4 regions of the Mesorhizobium sp. M0478 genome follow, and region 3 is predicted to be linked to each of the others. Evidence: predicted binding sites of a transcription regulator. Region 3 holds the regulator's gene; each other region holds the start of a gene.
The links. Region 3 encodes PhoB, which activates phosphate uptake and scavenging genes when phosphate is short. Its sites were predicted from a motif close to TGTCATNNANCTGTCAT; they were not measured.
Positions count from the first base shown of each region.

Region 1 (5,271 bases), on a different contig from region 3:
GCCGTTGCCGAAGCAGTAGATGCGGCTGTGTTCGAGGAAGCGGCCGACGATCGACTTGACCCTGATGTTTTCCGACAGGCCGGGCACCTGCGGCCGCAGGCAGCAGATGCCCCGCACGACGAGATCGATCTCAACGCCGGCACGGCTGGCGTCATAGAGCGCGTCGATGATGTTGGGATCGACGAGCGCGTTCATCTTCATCCAGATGCGCGCCGGACGGCCAGCCAGCGCGTAGGCGACCTCGTCGGCAATGTGCTTGAGGATACGGCTGCGCAGCGTAAACGGCGAGATGGCGATCCGCATCTCATCGGTCGGCTCGGCGTAGCCGGTGATGAAGTTGAACAGCTGGGCGACATCGCGCGCGATCGTCGGATCGGTGGTGAAGAAGGACAGGTCGGTGTAGATGCGCGCGGTCACCGGATGGTAGTTGCCGGTGCCGAGATGTACATAGTTGCGCAGCTTGCCGTCCTCACGCCGCACCACGAGCGACATTTTCGCATGGGTTTTCAGTTCGAGGAAGCCGAACACGACCTGGACGCCGGCGCGTTCGAGGTCGCGCGCCCAGCGGATGTTGGCTTCCTCGTCGAAGCGCGCCTTGAGCTCGACCAGGGCGGTCACCGACTTGCCGGCCTCGGCCGCGTCGACCAAGGCGCGCACGATCGGGCTGTCGTTGGAGGTGCGGTAGAGCGTCTGCTTGATTGCCACCACCTCCGGGTCGGCCATTGCCTGGCGCAGGAACTGGACCACCACGTCGAAGGATTCATAGGGGTGGTGGACGACGATGTCCTTCTCGCGGATGGCCGCGAAACAATCGCCGCCATGCTCGCGGATGCGCTCGGGAAAGCGCGGATTGTAGGGGGTGAACTTCAGGTCGTCGCGCGGCACGGCGACGATCTCGGAAATCTGGCTGAGCGCCAGCGGGCCGGTCAGAACGCTGATGCGGCTCGAAGAGACGCCAAGCTCGCCGGCGACGAACTCGCGCAATTCACCGGGCATCGACTTGTCGAATTCGATGCGGATGACCGAACCGCGGCGGCGCCGCTTCAGCGCCGTCTCGAACAGGCGCACGAGATCTTCCGACTCTTCCTCGACCTCGATATCGCTGTCCCGGATGATGCGGAAGGTGCCGGAACCCTTGACCTCATAGCCGGGGAACAGCTTGCCGATATAGAGGCCGACAGCCTCCTCCAGCGGAATGAAGCGAACGTGCTGCTTGCGGTCGGGAAGACGGATGAAGCGCTTCAGCGCCACCGGCAGGCGCAGAAGCGCGCTCATCTCCTCGCCATTCTTGCGATGGCGCAATTGCAGCGCCATCGAGAAGCCGAGATTGGGAATGAACGGAAACGGATGCGCCGGGTCGATCGACAGTGGAGTCAGCACCGGGAAAACCTGGTCCTGGAAATGGTCTTCCAGCCAGACTTTCTCATCCTTGGTCAGTGCGTCGCGGGTGATGCTCTCAATGCCTTCCTTATTGAGCAGCAGCATCAGCGCCGAAAGGCTGTTCTGCTGGTCCTCCTGCAGCCGCTCGACCTCGCGCAGCAATTGTTCCAGCTGCTGCTCCGGCGTGCGGCCGTCGGGGCTCTTGAGCGCAATGCCTTCGCGCACCTGGCCGGCAAGGCCGGCGACGCGGACCATGAAGAATTCGTCGAGATTGGCGGCCGAAATCGACAGGAAACGGACGCGTTCGAGCAGCGGATGGTGCTCGTTCTGCGATTCCTCGAGCACACGCCGGTTGAACTGCAGCCAGGAGAACTCACGGTTGACGAACCGATCGGGGTTGCCGCCCTCGGGGCTCGCCACCTCGACATTGATGAATTCGCTCTGCACCGGCTTCAGTTCGTTCATGGTTCCTGCTCTTCCCCGCCAACCGTCCCTTGGAGCGCCGTTGGACGTGCCATGCCTCTAACACGCTTTTGTGACGCATGACCCTTCGGCGAAAACCGTTCCGATTTCAGGGACATGCACTTAACCGGCTCAACGTATCCTCTGACAGGCTTTTGCGACAGTTTCATTTCATCGATCTTGCAAACAGGCCTGTTATGTTCCAGATGCTTTTCGACGAGATCAAGGAGACGACGATGGCAGGCGGTTCCATTCCCCATTTCCAGAACGATGCGGGCCATCCGGCAATCGACATCGGCGTCAAGGAATTCATGTGCACCGGCGCCAACCCGCCCTTCGACCACCCACATGTGTTCCTCGACATGGGCGACGACAATGAAAAGGTCTGCCCGTATTGCTCGACGCTCTACCGCTATTCGGCGAAGCTGAGGGCGACGGAAACGCTGCCGGCTGGTTGCCTTTATATCGACCAGGCCGCCTGATCCTTCCGCGACAAGCCCGATGGAAGACATCAGGTCCCGGCAGGTCATAATCGCCGGGGCCGGCATCGCCGGGCTGACCGCTGCCCTTGCCTTCGCTGGACGGGGTTATCCGGTAAAGCTTATCGAACAGGCACAGCACCTCGAAGCGGCCGGCGCCGGCATCCAGCTTTCGCCCAACGCAACACGCATTCTTGGAAAACTCGGCGTGCTCGACCGACTGCTGCCCGCAGCGTTGCGGCCGGAAGCGGTCGTGCTCAAGGACGCCGGGACGCTGCGCGAACTGGCGCGGGTACCGCTCGGGCACGCCGCCGAAGCGCGCTGGCAGTCGCCTTATCTCGTTGCTCACCGCGCAGATCTGCAGGCAGCGCTGTTGGCGCAAATGGCTGAACGGCCGGAGATTGAGCTCATCACCGGCGCCCGCGTGACCGGCATCGTCAAAGACGCGCAATATGTCGCCGTGACCGCCGAAGTGGACGGCCGCGAGATCGAGGCAGGCGCCAAACTCCTGATCGGCGCCGATGGCGTCTGGTCGGCGGTCCGGGCGCAACTCGCAGGCGAGGACTTCGTCAAAAGCCGTTTTTCGGGCGAACTCGCCTGGCGGGCTACAATCGCAGGCGACGGTGCGGCCGGAGAGGCCTTTGCCGCGATCGGCGCCGCCGACTGCGTCACCACGTTCCTGCATCCAGGCTTCCACATGGTCGCCTATCCCGTCAGCAAAGGCCGGGCCTTCAATCTCGCCGCCTTCACCAAGGGTGAGCGCATGGCCGAAGGTTGGTCGGGCCATGCCGATCCCGCGATCCTCACGGCTGCCCTGCGCGGCACCGCGCCGGGCCTGACGAAGCTTGTGGCACTGGCCGGCCCATGGACGGCCTTTCCGATCCACACCGTCGAACAACAGCGGTGGACGAGCCCGCAGGGCATCGCGCTGATCGGCGACGCTGCGCATGCGATGACGCCGTTTGCCGCACAGGGCGCGGCAATGGCGATAGAAGATGCCATCACGCTTGCCGACGCTATCGCCGATTTCCCTGGCGATCTGCCCAGAAGTTTTCAAATCTGGGAAAATCTTCGGCGGCCGCGTGTCGCCAAGGCCGCGCGTCGTGGGGCCGTAAACCGCCTCGCCTGGCATGCTGCCGGCCCGGTGGCGATCGCCCGCAATCTGTTCCTGGCCATGCGCTCGCCCGACAAGCTCGCCGCCGACCTCGACTGGCTCTATGGATGGCGAGCGGACGCTCGGCAGTCTAGATCGTCGACTTAGCGATCCTTCCCACCGCCCTCTGTCCTGCCGGACATCTCCCCCGCAAGGGGGGAGATTGGATGTCGCCGTCGCCTTCGCCAAAATCGCCGGCGTCGCAGCAGGAGCGCCGCGGGCAAAACGGCTGATCTCCCCCCTTGCGGGGGCGATGGCCGGCAGGCCAGAGGGGGGTGCTGTCCCGCTGACTTCAAAAGATCCAACACTGTCGCGGTGCGATGAAGGACTGCTAGTTATAAAACCGCATCGACAAGCCCAGCGAGGCCGGCAGCGGGTTCCACCAGCCGGTGCGCAGGCCGGCGGTGCGCAGGCCGGCGGCTGTCCAGGTGTTACAGCCGACAAGCGCGTTGAAATGGCCGTTCGCCTCGAAGAAGCGGTCGAAGCTGGAATAGGCGGCGTTCTCGATGACGACCGGACCATGCGGCCCTTGCTGGAAACTCGCGTCGATATAGTCGAGCAGCGCTGCAAAACGTTCCTCATCGATGTCGAAACCGGTGACAGCAGGGTGCGGCTCGGCGATGGCCCCGGCGATATCGACATGCATGACCGAGGCGTCCAGTGTCAGCGCCTTGAGGACGGGCACTGCTTTCAGCTGCGACCAGCTCGGCGTCTCCAGATAGAAGGCCCGGCCGCCCCAGCCAAAGACGATGTAGCTCACTTCCGGGGCGTCGACAGGGATGCCGGCAGCGACCAGGAAATGGAAGCGCCGGCGCACCTCGTCATCGACGGGAATGGCGATGTCGGTGTGGATCGGATTCTCCAGCACCAGAATATGGCGCGTGCCCTCACCCGCCGCTGACGCCGGCCACAGCGGACGCGGCACCAGCGTGCCGAGCGTGGCAGCGAGCGCGACCACGATAATCAGCATGGCCAGGAAACGCAGGTCTTTTCTCATGCGGCGGCGGCCTTGTGTTTCCCTGGCGTTTCAATGGAGAAGATCAACCCCGACCCCAGATAGCAAAAGAGCCCGGCCGCATTACGGCCGGGCTCTTTTGGTTCGCATGAAAATGCTCAGTGCAGGATCTGCGACAGAAACAGCTTCGTGCGCTCGTGGCGCGGATGGTCGAAGAACTCGGCCGGCGTGTTCTGTTCGACGATCTGGCCCTGATCCATGAAGATCACCCGGTTGGCGACCTTGCGGGCAAAGCCCATTTCGTGAGTGACGCACAGCATGGTCATGCCTTCCTCGGCCAGGCCCACCATCGTCTCCAGCACTTCCTTGATCATTTCTGGATCGAGCGCCGAGGTCGGCTCATCGAACAGCATGATGCGCGGGTTCATGCACAGCGAACGCGCGATCGCCACGCGCTGCTGCTGGCCGCCCGACAGCTGGCCCGGATATTTGTTGGCCTGTTCGGGGATCTTGACGCGCTTGAGGAAGTGCATCGCGATTTCCTCGGCCTGCTTCTTCGGCGTCTTGCGCACCCAGATCGGCGCCAGCGTGCAGTTCTCCAGGATGGTCAGATGCGGGAACAGGTTGAAGTGCTGGAACACCATGCCGACCTCGCGGCGCACCTCGTCGATCTTCTTGAGATCGTTGGTGAGTTCCTTGCCGTCGACGATGATCTTGCCCTTCTGGTGCTCTTCCAGCCGGTTGATGCAGCGGATCATGGTCGACTTGCCCGAGCCCGAAGGACCGCAGATGACGATGCGCTCGCCGCGCATCACCTTGAGGTTGATGTCCTTCAGCACATG
Region 1 covers NZ_JAMYRH010000009.1:196,031-201,301, forward strand. The annotation lists gene NKI64_RS21825 (RNA degradosome polyphosphate kinase) at 1-1,845, opposite strand, end outside; gene NKI64_RS21830 (zinc-finger domain-containing protein) at 2,079-2,324, shown strand; gene NKI64_RS21835 (FAD-dependent monooxygenase) at 2,344-3,582, shown strand; gene NKI64_RS21840 (TIGR02117 family protein) at 3,806-4,471, opposite strand; gene NKI64_RS21845 (amino acid ABC transporter ATP-binding protein) at 4,588-5,271, opposite strand, start outside.
Region 1: NKI64_RS21825 (RNA degradosome polyphosphate kinase) is a predicted target of PhoB. The motif match lies at 2,000-2,016, and genes of this name have one in related genera.

Region 2 (5,271 bases), 310 kb from region 3:
GCCCTGGTCCTTCGGGCCTTCCGGATTTTCCGAGACCCAGCCATCGCGGCCAGAACCGTAGAGGATCGGGAAGTCGAGCTGCTCGTCGGTGGCGTCAAGCGCTGCAAACAGGTCGAACACCTCGTTGACCACTTCGACGTGGCGGGCGTCCGGACGGTCGATCTTGTTGATGACGACGATCGGCTTCAGGCCGACCTTGAGCGCCTTGCCGACGACGAACTTGGTCTGCGGCATGGGGCCTTCGGCGGCGTCGACCAGCACGATCGCCGAATCCACCATCGACAGGATGCGCTCGACCTCACCGCCGAAATCGGCGTGGCCGGGCGTGTCGACGATGTTGATGCGGGTGTCCTTCCAGTCGACCGAGGTCGCCTTGGCCAGGATGGTGATGCCGCGTTCCTTTTCGAGGTCGTTGGAATCCATGGCGCGCTCGGCGACGCGCTGATTGTCGCGGAAGGAACCGGATTGCCGCAGCAATTGGTCGACGAGGGTGGTTTTTCCATGGTCGACGTGCGCGATGATCGCGATATTACGAATTTTCATTTTGTGGTCTCGGGAGCGTTGCAGGCAGCAGGCCAGAAGGCGCCGCCTCTTTCGGTTGCGCGGCTCATACAGGGTTTTTCGCAATTGCGAAAGAGGAGGCGCACCACCAAATACTCATCAAATCTTAAGCATCTCGGTGTGAGATGGTTTTGTTAACCAAGGCGGGAACCTTTCTGGGCCCGGGTAGTTCGAAATTCATGACCGACAAACTCAACCGATTTTGGCCCCTCATCGCTTCGGTCGCATTCGCTGCCGTGCTGGCGGCCAATGCCGCTCAATCGGCCGCCACGGTGAAGGAAGCCAATCCGGCTTCGTCGCCCGACCGGACGGCCGAGCAGATGTTTGCCGACGCCCCTGATGGCGTCGACCCCGTGGTCACCGGCCCGGTCAGCGCCTCTTTCAAGCAGAGGCAGCGGGTTGCAGGCTGCGACAGCGCGGTGTGGCCGAAGATTCCGACGGTTTGCTACCCGGACTGACGGCTGCCCATTCCAGGCATAGCGATCCTTCGCACCGGCCCAAAGGCTTACGCCGACCGCACCGGATCGAGCGTCACCTTGTAAAGCTCGATGTCGTCGCGATCCATCAGCCGCACGGTCAGCTGCTCTGTCGCCCCTGAAATGTCCACCAGGCCAAAGAACTGCAGGCCGGCCGAGGGTGGCAGGTTCTGGCCCTGTTCGGTGGTCGGCGCCTTGATGAATTTCAGCTCCGGGCCGAAGGTCATGTCGAAATCATTGGGACCGAAGGTACCGGCGTGGATCGGGCCCGAGACGAATTCCCAGAAAGGATTGAAATCCTGGAACCGCGCCTTGTCGGGGTTGTAATAGTGCGCCGCCGTGTAGTGGACATCGGCGGTCAACCAGACCGTGTTGGTGATGCCGGCAGTCTTGATGTAGCGCAACAGGTCGGCGATCTCGAGCTCGCGGCCTTTGGGCAGGCCATTGTCGCCATTGCTGATGGCTTCCGCGCCGACCTTCTTGGCGCCGTCGTCCCAGACGACGAGGCCGAGCGGCATGTCGGCGGCAATGATCTTCCAGGTCGCCCTGGAATTCGTCAGCTCGCGCTTCAGCCATTTCGTCTGCTGTTCGCCCAGCATGCGTGACTGCGGCGTCATGTCCTCCTGCATGTCGGGGCCGTTCGGGCCGCGATAGGAGCGCATGTCGAGGAAGAACACGTCGAGCAGCGGCCCATGCGCGATCTTGCGGTAGAGGCGGCCGGGCTCGGACGGCTCGTAGCGGATCGTCGTCATCTCATGGAAGGCGCGCGCCGCACGCGCCGCGAGCACATGGATGGATTTTTCGGTGTAGCGGCTGTCGGCGCCGAGATTCTTCGAATCCGACCAGTTGTTCAGCACCTCGTGATCGTCCCACTGGTAGAAGGTCGGGCAGATGGCGCTCAAGGCCAGAACGTTTTTGTCCATCATGTTGTATTTCCACTGGTCGCGGTACTCATCCAGCGTCTCGGCCACCTTGCGCTTGCCGTCGATCAGGACGACGTTTTTCCACTTGCCGCCGCCAGGCAGGTCTACCTCGTCCTTCATGGCGCCATCGGCATAGATGGTGTCGCCGGAATGCAGGAAGAAATCCGGCGTGTGCCTGGCGATGGTGGCGTAGGTTTTCATGCCGGTCTCATCGATTCCCCAGCCCTGGCCGGCCGTGTCGCCCGACCAGGCGAATTTTATGTCGCGCTTCGAGGCGGGTGCTGTGCGGAAACGGCCGACGATCGGTTCGGAAACGGCGTTGATATCCGACAGGTCGGCGGCAGTCATCCGGTAGAAGATATCCTGGTCGGAGGCGAGGTCGGTAAGCAGGCGCTTGACCGTGAAGTCGCTGGCCGGCGAGGTATCGAGCGGCGCCAGCCGCGTCGCATTGGCGAAGTTTTCCGTCGACGACACTTCGAACATGACGCACGAAGGCCGGTCGGTGCGCGTCCACACCATGCCGCTCGAGGCATCGACATCGCCGGACTGGACGCCATGGGTGAAGGCCGGGCGCTGGCTGGCGCGCGAATAATAGGGCAAAGCGAGCCCCGATGCGCCGAGCAGACCGGCGGCGCTGGCAGAGGTGACGAAAGCGCGGCGGGTCAACGAGATCTTGTTCATGGCTGTCTCCTGATGGCTTCGAACGGTGCCAGCAAGCTCCAGCTTCAATGTTTCAGCCACATCTCGGGAAGATGAAACTTTGATAACAATCGACAGGTGATCTCCGCCCTTGAGGGGGGAGATGTCGCCGAAGGCGACAGAAGGGGGTCGCCTCGCTTGGAGCGCCGACCTCTGCGCAAGAGGCTGAGTCCGGTCGCACGGACCCCCTCTGGCCGCTTCGCGGCCATCTCCCCCCTGAGGGGGGAGATTAGTACCGCGCCTTACGCCGCTTGCGGCTCCGGATCGAAAGCCGGCCTGCTCGTATTGATCAGCAGCGACAGACACGCAGCCACGATCGCCGTCATGCCGGCGATCAGGAAAGCCAGTTCGTAATTGCCCTGCAATTCGCGCATGGTGCCGCCGAAGGCGGCGGCGGTGGCGGCGCCGACTTGGTGGCCGGCTACGATCCAGCCGAACACGATCGGGCCGCTGCGGTCACCGAAGGCCTCGTTGGCGAGCCTGAGCGTCGGCGGCACGGTGGCGATCCAGTCGAGACCGTAGAGCACCGCGAAGATGATCAGGCTGGTCGCCGAGAAGCCGGAATAGGGCAGATAGATCAGCGCCAGGCCGCGAATGCCGTAGTAGACGCCGAGCAGCTTGCGCGGGTCGAAACGGTCGGTGAGCCAGCCCGAGAGCGTCGTCCCGATCAGGTCGAAAATGCCCATAAGCGACAGCAGGCCCGCGGCCTGTACCTCGGGGATGCCCATGTCGCCGCAGAAGGAGATCAGATGCGTGCCGACCAGCCCGTTGGTGGTGAAGCCGCAGATGAAGAACGTGGCGAACAGATACCAGAAGACGCGGGTGCGGGCAGCGCGGCGTAGCGTGTTCAGCGTATGCGCCAGGAAATTGCCTTGCGATGCCGGCGATACCGGCGGCACGTCATCCGCCCCGGCGCCATAGCGCACCATGCCGATCGAAGCGGGACGCTCCGGAACCAACAGCCAGACCAGCGGCAGAAGACAGGCGGTGGCGATCGAGACGGCGATAGCGACGGGCTGCCAGCCGCCCGACTGGGCGAGCGATGCCAGCAGCGGCAGGAACACCAACAGGCCGGTGGCGCTGGAGGCCGACATCAGCCCCATCACCAAGCCGCGATTGGTCTTGAACCAGCGGTTGACGATGGTGGCGCCGAGCACGGTGGCGACCGCGCCGGAGCCGATGCCGGAAAACACGCCCCAGGTGAGGAACAGGTGCCAGGGCTCGGTCATCAGTAGGCTGAGCGCGGTCGAGCCCGACATGATCACAAGCGAGGCAAGCAGCGTGCGGCGCAAGCCGATACGCTCCATCAATGCGGCGGCAAACGGCCCGGTCAGGCCGTAAAGGAAGATGCCGATCGCAGCGGCAATCGAAACCGTATCGCGCCCCCAGCCGAAGCTTTTATCCAACGGCAGCATCATCACCGAGGGTGCGGAACGAAGCCCGGCCGCGATCAACAGGCAAAGGAAGATGACGCCAACCACGACGAAAGCGTAGCGCTGGCCAAAGGGACGGGATTGAGCTATCATGTTACTGACCGGTACGTTGCAGGGTGAGGACATGTATACGTACCGATCGGTAACACGTCAATCGAGTCATACCATGCCAACGGACAAAAATATTGAACTGACCATCAAGGACGGTCATGCAGCCGCACCGCCCAAGGCTGCCAAGAAAATCCTCGACGTGGCCTACGACCTGTTCTACCGCCGCGGCATCCGGGCGATCGGCGTCGACGAGATCGTCAAGCGCGCCGGCGTCACCAAGCCCAGCCTCTACCGCAGCTTTCCCTCCAAGGACGAGCTCGCCGCTTCCTATCTCAGGCAATATGACCGTGAGTATTGGGAGCGTTTCGACGAAGCCGTGGCTGCCCATCCCGGCGACCCGCGGGCACAGCTCAGGGCTTTCCTGACTCGCGTCGGCAAGCGCACGCAAAGGCCGGACTATCGCGGCTGCGGCATGACCAACGCGGCGGTGGAATATCCCGAACATGGCCATCCGGCGCGCGTCGTCAGCGAGGCCAACAAGCAGGAGTTGCGCCACCGCCTGCGCGCGATGGCCGCAGCGATGGGCGCTAAAGACCCTGAGACGCTCGGCGACGGCCTGCTGCTGTTGATCGAAGGCGCCTATATCAGTGGCCAGCTCTTCGGCCTCGGCGGCCCGGCGGCAGCGGTCGCCCGCAACGCCGACCTGCTGATCGAGGCGAGCTTGAAGAAATAGACCTCTTGCGATCCATTCCAACCGCAAGCAATATCGCTGTCATGTCAGCGATCAAAACAGAATCGCAGGTAACGACTTGAACATTGCTCAGACGATTTTGGACGATCTCAAAAAAATGTTCGGGATCAATTACATGAAGCGGGGCGACCTGGCGTTGATCTCGCACGAGGAAAAGAGGGATATTGCCACGGTCTTCGACCTGAACGAGCACAGGGTCAAGGAGGCCGTTCTGCGCAGAGTGCTTTTTCTGTTTTTGGTCGCATCGGTTGCGATGTATGTTGGGATGTATTTCGACGGCAAGGCACACGGCATTACCCAAACGGCGCGCATTCTGATCGCGTCGATAAGCGCAGTCGCTTTGGTATTTTTATACCTGGATGTTTTTGTTCCCGTCG
Region 2 covers NZ_JAMYRH010000001.1:695,180-700,450, forward strand. The annotation lists gene typA (translational GTPase TypA) at 1-543, opposite strand, end outside; gene NKI64_RS03385 (hypothetical protein) at 741-1,019, shown strand; gene NKI64_RS03390 (alkaline phosphatase D family protein) at 1,067-2,641, opposite strand; gene NKI64_RS03395 (MFS transporter) at 2,902-4,185, opposite strand; gene NKI64_RS03400 (TetR/AcrR family transcriptional regulator) at 4,259-4,876, shown strand; gene NKI64_RS03405 (hypothetical protein) at 4,953-5,271, shown strand, end outside.
Region 2: NKI64_RS03390 (alkaline phosphatase D family protein) is a predicted target of PhoB. The motif match lies at 2,713-2,729, and genes of this name have one in related genera.

Region 3 (5,271 bases):
ATCACGCCTTCGACGGAGCCCACCGAAAGGTCGATGTTGCGCATCACGATGACCAATACCATGCCGGTCGCCATGATCGCGACGGAGGACGTCTGCACCGACAGGTTCCAAAGATTGCGCGGCGTCAGGAAAAGCCCGCCCGACAGGATATGTATGCCGACCCAGATGACCAGCAGCGCGCCGACCATGCCGAGCATGCGCGTGTCGAGCTCGGTCGCTTTCAGGAACCGGGCGACCGCGCCGAGTTCAGACGCTCGTGCCGTATCGGCCTGCGGATTTGAGGTCGTGTCGGTCATGATGTCCTCCAGCGGCTTGCCGTCTGCGCGGATGCCGGACCACAGCCTAGAAGTTTGCCGCCGATGGCGGAAACACACAATTCTCGTAGAGAAAACGCCGCGGCTTGACAGCCGCGGCGCCTCATTTCTTCAAGTCGTCGAGATCAGTTGCAAGCCGCGACGCTGCCGGCGGCGACGCCCGTGCAGACTTCGTCCTTCTTGATCCAGCCGGCGTCGATGACGACGTTGAGGTTGTCCTTGGTGATCGCGACGGGGGTCAGGAACAGCGACTTGACGGTGTTGCCGCCAGGCGTGGTGAAGTCCTTGGCGCCGGCAATGTCGCCCGTCTTCTTGCCATCGGCAAGCTGCGAGGCGATCTCGGCGGCGTTCTTGCCGAGTTCGCGCGCGTCCTTCCACACCGACACCGTCTGCGTGCCGAGTGCGATGCGGTTCAGAGCGGCATGGTCGCCGTCCTGGCCCGAGACCGGAACCGTTCCTGCAAGGCCCTGCGCCGTCAGCGCGGCGACAACGCCGCCGGCGGTGCCGTCATTCGCCGCAACCACGGCATCGACTTTGTTGTCGTTGGCGGTCAGGAACTGTTCCATGTTCTTCTGGGCGTTGGCCGGCAGCCAGCCATCGGTATAGGCCTCGCCGACATTCTTGATCTTGCCCGAGTCGATGGCTTCCTTGAGCACTTCCATCGAGCCCGAGAACAGGAAATCGGCATTCGGATCCGAGCCCGAGCCCTTGATGAAGACATAGTTGCCTTCGGGCTTCGCCTTGAACACTTCGCGGGCCTGCATGCGGCCGACTTCCTTGTTGTCGAAGGTCAGGTAGAAGACGTCCTTGTTCTCGATCAGGCGATCATAGCCGACGACCGGAATGCCTTCGTCCAGCGCCTTCTGCACCGCCGGGCCGATGGCCGAGGCGTCCTGCGCCAGGATGATCAGCGAGTTGGCGCCCTGCGAGATCAGGCTTTCGACGTCGGTCAGCTGCTTGCCGGGATTGGACTGCGCGTCGGCCGAAATGTACTTGTCGCCGGCGGCTTCGATCGCCGTTTTCATCGCCGCCTCGTCGGTCTTCCAGCGCTCTTCCTGGAAGTTCGACCACGACACGCCGATGACCTTGTCCTTCGCCTGCGCGACCGACATCAGCGCCAGCGACATGGCGACACCCGCCAGCATGGCGGCTGCAAATCTGTTCATTATAACCCTCCCTGCGCCGCCCACGGCGCGACAAAACCGGCCCGAAGGCCTGCACAAAGAGGCTCCATTTTTTCGAGCCTCGAAAAAATACTGGTTCAATGATAAGGCACTGTCAACATCGATTATGATGGATTCTGATGGCGTTGCCGAATTTTTTCGAGCTCCGCAATAAACAATGACAGGGCTGCCGGCGTCTGCCAATATTTGGCTGGTGCCGTCGAACGCCTTCACTATCATGAGGCGCGAGGAGGCCGGGAGGAAAACAAATGTCGGTTGGGATCCGCCACGACGATCTGCGCCGTCGCAACCGTGCGATGGTGATTTCGGCCGTGCGCCGGGCCGGCCAGCCGTCGCGGACCGAGATTGCGGCGACCACCGGCCTCAGCCATTCGACGATATCGGCAATCTCGTCTGATCTAATTCAAGAAGGCATCCTGATTGAAGGCAAGCCTGGCGAGACCGGCTCGCTGAAACGCGGCCGGCCGCAGGTCGGCCTTGGCCTCAACCCGGAAGCGGCGGCGGTCATGACCGTGGTGCTGTCGCTCAATTTCCTGTCCGTCACCGTCATCGACTATGCCGGCCACGTCGTCGCCGAGGAACAGCGCCGGCTGGACACGCTGACCAAGCCGCGCGACGAGCTGATTGGCGAATGCGTAGCAATCGTCCGGCGGCGGCTTGAGGATCCCGACCTCGATGTCCAGAGCATCGCCCGCATTGCCATGGGCATCCAGGGCATCACCGATTCGCAGGCGCGGGCCATGCTGTGGTCGCCAATCACGCCACTGACCGACATTGCCTTCGCCGACATGTTGGAAGCGGAATTCGGCATTCCTGCCACCATGGAGAACGACTGCAATATGATGGCGGTGGCCCTGCAATGGCGCCAGCCCGAGCGCTACCGCGACAATTTCATCGCGATCCTCTTGTCGCACGGCATCGGCATGGGGCTGGTGCTGAAAGGCGAACTGTTCACCGGCACCCATTCCTCGGGCGGCGAGTTCGGCCACATGATCCACCGTCCGGGCGGCGCGCTCTGCCGCTGCGGGCGGCGCGGCTGCGTCGAGGCCTATGCCGGAAACTACGCCATCTGGCGCAGCGCCAAAATGATGAGCGAAGATGCCGAGCCGGTCGATATCGGCGACGCTGATATGCGCGCACTCGCCGCGCGCGCCCGCGAAACCGATGGCCCGGAGCGCGAAGCCTATCGCAAGGCCGGTGAGGCGCTCGGCTTCGGCCTCGGCAGCCTGTTTGCACTGATCGATCCGGCACCCGTCGCCATGGTCGGCGTCAGCGCCGCCGCCTTCGACTTGATCGAACCGGCATTGCGCGAAGCGATCGCCCAGACCGCCGGCGGCCAGCACTCGAAATCGATCTCCTTCGACACCGAGCCCAACGAGCTGCCGCTGATCCGCGAAGGCTGTGCCATGCGCGCGCTCGGCTTCGTCGATCAGGAGATTTTCGCGCCGGGCATTCAGGCCAAATCCGGCAAGCATGTCGCCTGAATGGCCGGCAACGGCGCGACGCGCAGCATCCTAGTCTTCCCTGATCGCGTAGCCGGCGCCGCGAATGGTACGGATGACATCCGGCATGCGGCCGTTGTTGACCGCTTTGCGTAAGCGCCCGACATGGACGTCGACGGTTCGCTCGTCGATGTAGATCGTCTCGCCCCAGACATTGTCGAGCAGCTGGCTGCGCGAGAACACGCGGCCGGGATGGCGCATCATGAATTCGAGCAGCCGGAACTCGGTCGGTCCGAGCCTGATCTCGCTCTTCTTGCGGTAGACACGGTGCGACTCGCGGTCGAGCACGATGTCGCCGACCTTGAGCACGCTGGACAGCACTTCCGGCTTGGCCCGGCGCAGCAGCGCCTTCACGCGCGCCATGAACTCCGGCGTCGAGAATGGCTTGACCAGATAGTCGTCGGCACCGGTGGACAGGCCGCGCACGCGATCGCTTTCCTCACCGCGCGCGGTCAGCATGATGATCGGCAGCCGCTCGGTTTCGGGCCGCACTCTAAGCCGCCGACAGAGCTCGATGCCGGAAACAGCGGGCACCATCCAGTCGAGCACCAGGAGATCGGGCACGTTTTCCTGCAGGCGGATCTCGGCCTCGTCGCCGCGTGTCACCACCTCGACGTGATAGCCTTCGGATTCGAGGTTGTAGCGGAGGAGCACGCCTAGCGGCTCCTCGTCCTCCACGACCATGATGCGTGGCGCGATCATAGGCAGTTCACCCTCATCAGGCCGGCGTGGCCATCGCCGTCTCGTCCTGCTTCGGACGATTGGCGGGCAATTGCTGGCCGGTCAGCACATAATACGCATTTTCGGCGATGTTGGTGACATGATCGCCGATGCGCTCAAGATTCTTGGCGCAGAACAAGAGATGCGTGCAGGCGGTGATGTTGCGAGGGTCTTCCATCATGTAGGTCAAGAGCTCACGAAACACGGACGTGTATTTGACGTCGATGCGCTCGTCGTCATTCCTGAGTTTTGCAAGAGCTGCCGCATCGGTGGCGGCATATTCCTCGACGACGCCTTGCACCTGGATCAGCACCAGTTGCGCCATGGCATCGATGGAGTGCGAGAGGTCGCGCGGCGTGACGCTCAAGCCCACGGTGCCGACGCGTTTGGCGATGTTCTTGGCGAGATCGCCGATGCGCTCGAGGTCGCCGGCCATGCGGATCGAGCCGACCACGGCGCGCAGATCGTTGGCCATCGGCTGGCGCTTGGCGATCAGCGTGATGGCGCGGTCGTCCAGTTCGCGCTGGCGCGCATCCATGATGGCGTCGTCGGAAACGACACGCTGTGCCAGCGCATTGTCCGAATTGAGCAGCGCCCTGGTCGAGCCGCTGACCATCGAGCCTGCCAGATCGCCCATGTCGCGGATCAGCTTGCTGATCTGCCCGAGCTCTTCATCGAAGGAGGCGACGGTATGTTCACCCATGATCTTGGTCCTCGTGCCTGAAAATTCACCCGCCGGACGGCTCAGCCGAAGCGGCCGGTAATGTAGTCCTGGGTGCGCTTGTCGTCGGGGTTGGTGAACATCTTGTCGGTGGCGCCCTCCTCGACGAGATAGCCGAGATGGAACATCGCCGTGCGCTGCGACACGCGCGCCGCCTGCTGCATCGAGTGGGTGACGATGACGATCGTGTAGTTCTGGCGCAGTTCGTCGATCAGCTCCTCGACACGGGCGGTGGCGATCGGATCGAGCGCCGAGCAGGGCTCGTCCATCAGGATCACCTCCGGCGACACGGCGATGGCGCGCGCGATGCACAGGCGCTGCTGCTGGCCGCCGGACAGGCCGGTGCCGGGCTCCTGCAGGCGGTCCTTGACCTCGTTCCAGATCGCCGCCTTCTTCAGGCTCTGCTCGACGATCTGGTCCATGTCGGACTTGCGCTTGGCCAGCCCATGGATGCGCGGGCCGTAGGCGACGTTCTCGTAGATCGACTTCGGGAACGGGTTGGGTTTCTGGAACACCATGCCGACGCGGGCGCGCAGTTCGACGACATCGATGTTCTTGTCGTAGATGTCGTCTTCATCGAGCGTGATCTTGCCGGTCACCCGCGCCGAATCGATGGTGTCGTTCATGCGGTTGAGGCAGCGCAGGAAGGTCGACTTGCCGCAGCCGGACGGGCCGATCAGCGCCGTCACCTGGTTCTGGCGGACGTCGAGATTGACGTCGAACAACGCCTGCTTCTCGCCGTAGAAGACGCCGACCTTGTCGCCGCGCATCTTGATGACTTCGTTCGACTTGGCGTTCATTTTGTCGCCCACTGCATTCTCAAGGGACTG
Region 3 covers NZ_JAMYRH010000001.1:385,385-390,655, forward strand. The annotation lists gene NKI64_RS01850 (sugar ABC transporter permease) at 1-296, opposite strand, end outside; gene xylF (D-xylose ABC transporter substrate-binding protein) at 440-1,480, opposite strand; gene NKI64_RS01860 (ROK family protein) at 1,747-2,982, shown strand; gene phoB (phosphate regulon transcriptional regulator PhoB) at 3,013-3,702, opposite strand; gene phoU (phosphate signaling complex protein PhoU) at 3,719-4,423, opposite strand; gene pstB (phosphate ABC transporter ATP-binding protein PstB) at 4,465-5,271, opposite strand, start outside.

Region 4 (5,271 bases), on a different contig from region 3:
TGGCGGCGGCGCATCATCGGATGGGTCAGCTCGCGGGTCAGCCGGAACACGGCGGTGAGGTTCACCTCCAGCACGCTGTCCCAATCCGCGTCCGCCATGCGCACGAACAGGCCGTCCTTGGTGATGCCGGCATTGTTGACCAGTATGTCGACGCCTTCGAGTTCGGCTTCGGCCTTCTGGCCAAGCGCCTTGACCTCGTCACGGTCGGCAAGATTGGCCGGGAACAGCTTTACCCGGTCGCCGAGTTCGCCGGCCAGGGTCTCCAGTTTCTCGATGCGGGTGCCGTGCAGGCCGACAATGGCGCCTTGCGCATGCAGCACCCGGGCAATCGCCTCGCCAATGCCGCCCGATGCGCCGGTGACGAGCGCCTTGCGGCCGGTCAGTTCGAACATTTTCGTCTCCTGATCTTAAGAGAACACCCTTCCCACGGGAGGGGTTGAATCGCCAGTGGATTATGCAAGCGCGGCCAGCGCCGCCTCGACATCTGGCGGCGTGCCGACGGCGGATGTGGCGATGTCGCGGTTGATCCGCCGCGCCAGGCCGGAAAGCACCTTGCCGGCGCCGATCTCAAACAGCGTGGCGACGCCGTTGGCGCCGAACCACTCCACCGTTTCGCGCCAGCGCACGCGGCCGGTGATCTGCTCGACCAGGCGGCGCGCGATCTCGTCGGGGTCGCTGGTCGGGGCTACAGTGACGTTGGAGACGACGGGCACGACCGGTGCATTCTTGGTCACGCCGGCCAGCGCCTCGCGCATGACATCGGCCGCCGGCGCCATCAGCGCCGAATGGAAGGGTGCGGAGACCTGCAGCATCAGCGCCCGCTTGGCGCCCTTTTCTGTGCACAGTTTCGCGGCGAGTTCCACCGCCGCCCTGGCGCCGGAGATCACCAGCTGGCCGCCGCCATTGTCGTTGGCGATCTGGCAGACTTTGCCGGATCCCGTTGCGGCCTCGGTGCAAGCGGCTTCGACGTCGGGCTGTTCCAGTCCGATGATCGCCGCCATGGCGCCCTCGCCGGCCGGCACCGCCGCCTGCATGGCGTTGCCTCGGATGCGCAGCAGCCGGGCAGCATCGGCGACCGAAACGAAACCGGCCGCGGCAAGGGCGGAATATTCGCCGAGCGAATGACCGGCAACGTAGGCAACCTTGTCCTTCAGCGAAAAGCCGCGCGCTTCCAGCGAGCGGATCGCCGCCAGCGAGACCGCCATCAGCGCCGGCTGGGCATTGGCAGTCAGGGTCAGCGCCTCTTCCGGGCCTTCCCAGATCAGTTTCGACAGCTCTTCGCCCAACGCATCATCGACTTCCTCGAACACCCTGCGTGCCTCGGGGAAGGCGTCGGCGAGGTCCTTGCCCATGCCGACAGCCTGGCTGCCCTGTCCCGGAAAGGTGAATGCGACGGCCATTTGGGCGCTCTCCAGCGGCTGATTTTTCCTGCCTGTGACGCAAGGCGGACCGTCAAGTCAAGCCCGGAGGCGGCATTTCGGCTCTCGCTTGAACCGGAGCTGACCTCGAGTCCCTGTTCCCAAAGGCTTTTTGCCGATCACACCTGATGAAAACCGCTCACGAATCGTTTGCTGGCTCTTCTTATTTTCGCCACAGGCGCTAGCTTTTGCATGACAGTTCTATGACAGAACGGTGGCGCGAGTGGAAATACGCGTTGCTTGGGCCGGGGGAAGAGACGTGGCTAGGATCAGGAAAGGCGCGGCCGTACCCGCGCCACAATTCTTGGAAGACGATCCGTCCACCGGCTACCTGCCGGGGCGCAGATGGCCGGTCATCCGCTACGGTCTGGTCACGCTGCTTGCCTCCGCCATCCTGGTGTTCGCTATCGAATGGATCGTGCGCGGCGACTTCTTCGGCACGGTCGACTTCTTCCTGCAGCCATTCAAGCCGGGCTGGACCACCATCATTGTCTTTGCATTGGTGCTGATGGGACTGGACGCCGTGCTTGGCCGCAGTCACCAGAGCCTGATGATCGTGGCGCCCCTGACGCTGGCGCTGGCCTTTGTCGGGCATCAGAAGTCGCATTATCTCGGCGATCCGCTCTACCCAACCGATTTTCTTTATTCGCGCCAGATCATGGCACTGATGCCGCTCCTGGTGCGCGAGCGGCCCTGGACGGCGCTCGCCATGGCGGTCGGCATCGTCGCCGGCCTGTCGCTGCTGATCTATGGCTGGCGGTTGTGGCGCCGCAAGGTTCCGATCCTCAGCCGCAAAGGGCGGCTGGCGCGGCTGACGCTGGCAGTGCCGCTGCTCGCCTTCTTCGTCTCGATCATGGACTACGCCACCTTCTCGTGGACCCGCGACCGGCTGCAGATCATCCCGATCATGTGGGACCAGAAGGAGAACTACGCCTCCAACGGGTTTGCGCTGGCCTTCGCGCTCAACGTGCCGATGGCGCATGTCTCGGCGCCGGCGGGCTATTCCGACAAGGCGATCGACGCGATCGACAGGCCTGCTGTGGCGGCCTCGGTACCGGATGAGAAACCCGACATCATCGTGGTGATGAGCGAATCTTTCTGGGATCCGACCAAGCTGCCCGGCGTCACAATCACGCCTGACCCGATCCCCAATGTGCGGGCGCTGCGTTCCGGCTATATGTTTTCGCCGGAATTCGGCGGCATGACCGCCAACATCGAATTCGAGGCGCTGACCGGCTTTTCCAATGCCTTCCTGCCGGCGGGCTCGATCCCCTACCAGCAATATGTGCGCACGCCGACGCCGTCGCTGGCGACCTTCCTGAAAAGCGAGGGCTACCGGGCGCGCGCCATCCATCCGGGCACCAACTGGTTCTGGAACAGGGGCGCCGTCTATGCCGATTTCGGTTTCAACGATTTCCGCTCGGAAGAGACGCTGCCGCCACTGGAAAAGCGCGGGCCGCTGGCTTCCGATGCGTCGATGACCGACGAGATCATCGCAGAGGCCGACGCCAGCGAGCGGCCGGTGTTCTTCTTCGCCGTCAGCCTGCAGAACCACGGTCCCTACGAGCCGTACCGCTATTACAATCCGACCCACAAGGTCGTGGCACCGATCAGCACGTGGGCGCGGGAATCGCTGCTCAGCTACGCCGAGGGATCGGCCGATGCCGACCGTGGCCTCGAGCGATTGATCGAATGGGCGAAGAAGCGCGAGCGGCCGACGGTCATCGCCTTCTTCGGCGACCATCTGCCGCCGCTCGGCCCCGTCTATGTCGAAACCGGTTACCTGAAGGACAATGTCGCGCCGCGCAAGGAACCGACGCCGGAGGCGGCACTGGAGCATCATCAGACGCCGCTGGTCATCTGGTCTAACCGCACCGGTCCGGCGCAGGATATGGGCGCGGTGAGCCCGGCCTTCCTGCCCTACCATATCCTTACCACGGCCGGGATCACGCACCCCTACTATACCGGCTTCCTGGGCGCGCTGCGCGAACGCTATCGCGTCGTCGACCGCAATCTGCTTTTGACACCGTCAGGTGAGGCCACGCCGGACTGGGCGCGGCAGAAGGACGTTGATCCGGCGATCAACGACTTCCGCCTGCTGCAATACGATATGATGTTCGGCAAGCGTAAGGCGGCTCCGGACTTCTTCCCCGAAACGATCAACGGTGGTACCCCGCATACGAGTTGATGCCTGGTATTTTTCCAACCCTGCGACGCCAGGACGCTGTCCGGAGCATGCGTTACCCTTGCCTTCCAGCCAATTTGCTATATAGACGCCCGCAATCTGCCGGTCCTTGCTGGGGGCTGAACGGAGGGCCGGAGGTTTTACCCAAAACCTTCGTGTGAAGCCAGAAGCGCTTCCGCCTCCCGTGTCTCCGCTCTCGACCGTCTCGAAATGCTCCTTTCTTCCCCGCCCCCTCGGGACCAGCGGGTCAGAGAAGTTGCAGAGGCTTTGCCGCGAGGATCCGGGAGAGAAACGAAGAAAGGCACTGAACCACTATGGCTCTATACGAACATGTGTTCCTTGCCCGGCAGGACCTCTCGCAGCAGCAGGTCGATGCGCTTGTCGAACAGTACAAGGGCGTCATCTCCGCAAATGGCGGGTCCGTCGGCCGGGTCGAGAACTGGGGACTGAAGTCCCTCACCTACCGGGTCAACAAGAACCGGAAGGCTTACTACACGCTTATGGACCTCAACTGCCCGCCGGCAGCGCTCAACGAGATGGAGCGCCAGATGGGCCTGTCCGAGGACGTGCTGCGTTTCCTGACCGTCAAGGTCGAGGCGCATGAGGAAGGCCCGTCGGCCATGATGCAGAAGCGCGAAGAGCGCTCGGAACGCGGCGGCTTCGGCGACCGCGACCGTGGTGATCGTGGTCCGCGCTCGTTCGGCGACCGTGATCGCGGCGACCGTGGCGATCGTCCGCCGCGCTCATTTGGCGACGCCGGTGGTGATCGTGGTCCGCGCCGTCCGCGCGAAGGCGTTGAAGGAGGTGCAGAATAATGGTCGACATCAATCAGATCCCGACCCGGCGCCCGTTCCATCGCCGCCGCAAGACCTGCCCGTTCTCCGGCGCCAACGCGCCCAAGATCGACTACAAGGACGTGCGTCTTCTGCAGCGCTACATTTCCGAGCGCGGCAAGATCGTGCCGTCGCGCATCACCGCCGTCAGCCAGAAGAAGCAGCGCGAACTCGCCAAGGCGATCAAGCGCGCCCGCTTCCTCGGCCTGCTGCCCTACGTGGTTCGCTAAGACTTTCGAGCGGGCGGTTCGCCGCCTGCTTCCTTCTCCCACGGCGACGGGCGCCGCAGGGGTAATTTGATGATGCATGTCGTTGTCCCAAAACCGGGACCACTCTTGGCGACGTGCATTGAAATCCCGAGTTGAGGTGAAAAGCCTCTAACTGCCGCGACAGGCAGGACAGCGACACCGGCGCCAAGGCGCTCAGAGCTTCCTGACCTGTTCCATTCAATTCGGCGCCGATCCCGCGGTCGGTGCCCAGACGAAGGAACAAGACCATGCAAGTGATTCTTCTCGAACGCGTTTCCCGCCTCGGCCAGATGGGCGATACCGTCAAGGTCAAGGACGGCTTTGCCCGCAACTTCCTCTTGCCGCAGGGCAAGGCGCTGCGCGCCAACGAAGCCAACAAGAAGAAGTTCGAAGGGCAGCGCGCGCAGCTCGAAGCGCGCAACCTCGAGCGCAAGTCGGAAGCCAGCCAGGTTGCCGAAAAGCTCGACGGCAAGAGCTTCATCGCCGTGCGTTCGGCCGGCGAGACAGGCCAGCTCTACGGTTCGGTGTCGACCCGCGACATCGCCGACCTGCTGACCGCCGAAGGGTTCTCGGTCAACCGCAACCAG
Region 4 covers NZ_JAMYRH010000005.1:190,129-195,399, reverse strand. The annotation lists gene fabG (3-oxoacyl-[acyl-carrier-protein] reductase) at 1-392, opposite strand, end outside; gene fabD (ACP S-malonyltransferase) at 453-1,400, opposite strand; gene NKI64_RS14535 (LTA synthase family protein) at 1,678-3,606, shown strand; gene rpsF (30S ribosomal protein S6) at 3,918-4,418, shown strand; gene rpsR (30S ribosomal protein S18) at 4,418-4,666, shown strand; gene rplI (50S ribosomal protein L9) at 4,933-5,271, shown strand, end outside.
Region 4: NKI64_RS14535 (LTA synthase family protein) is a predicted target of PhoB. The motif match lies at 1,611-1,627, and genes of this name have one in related genera.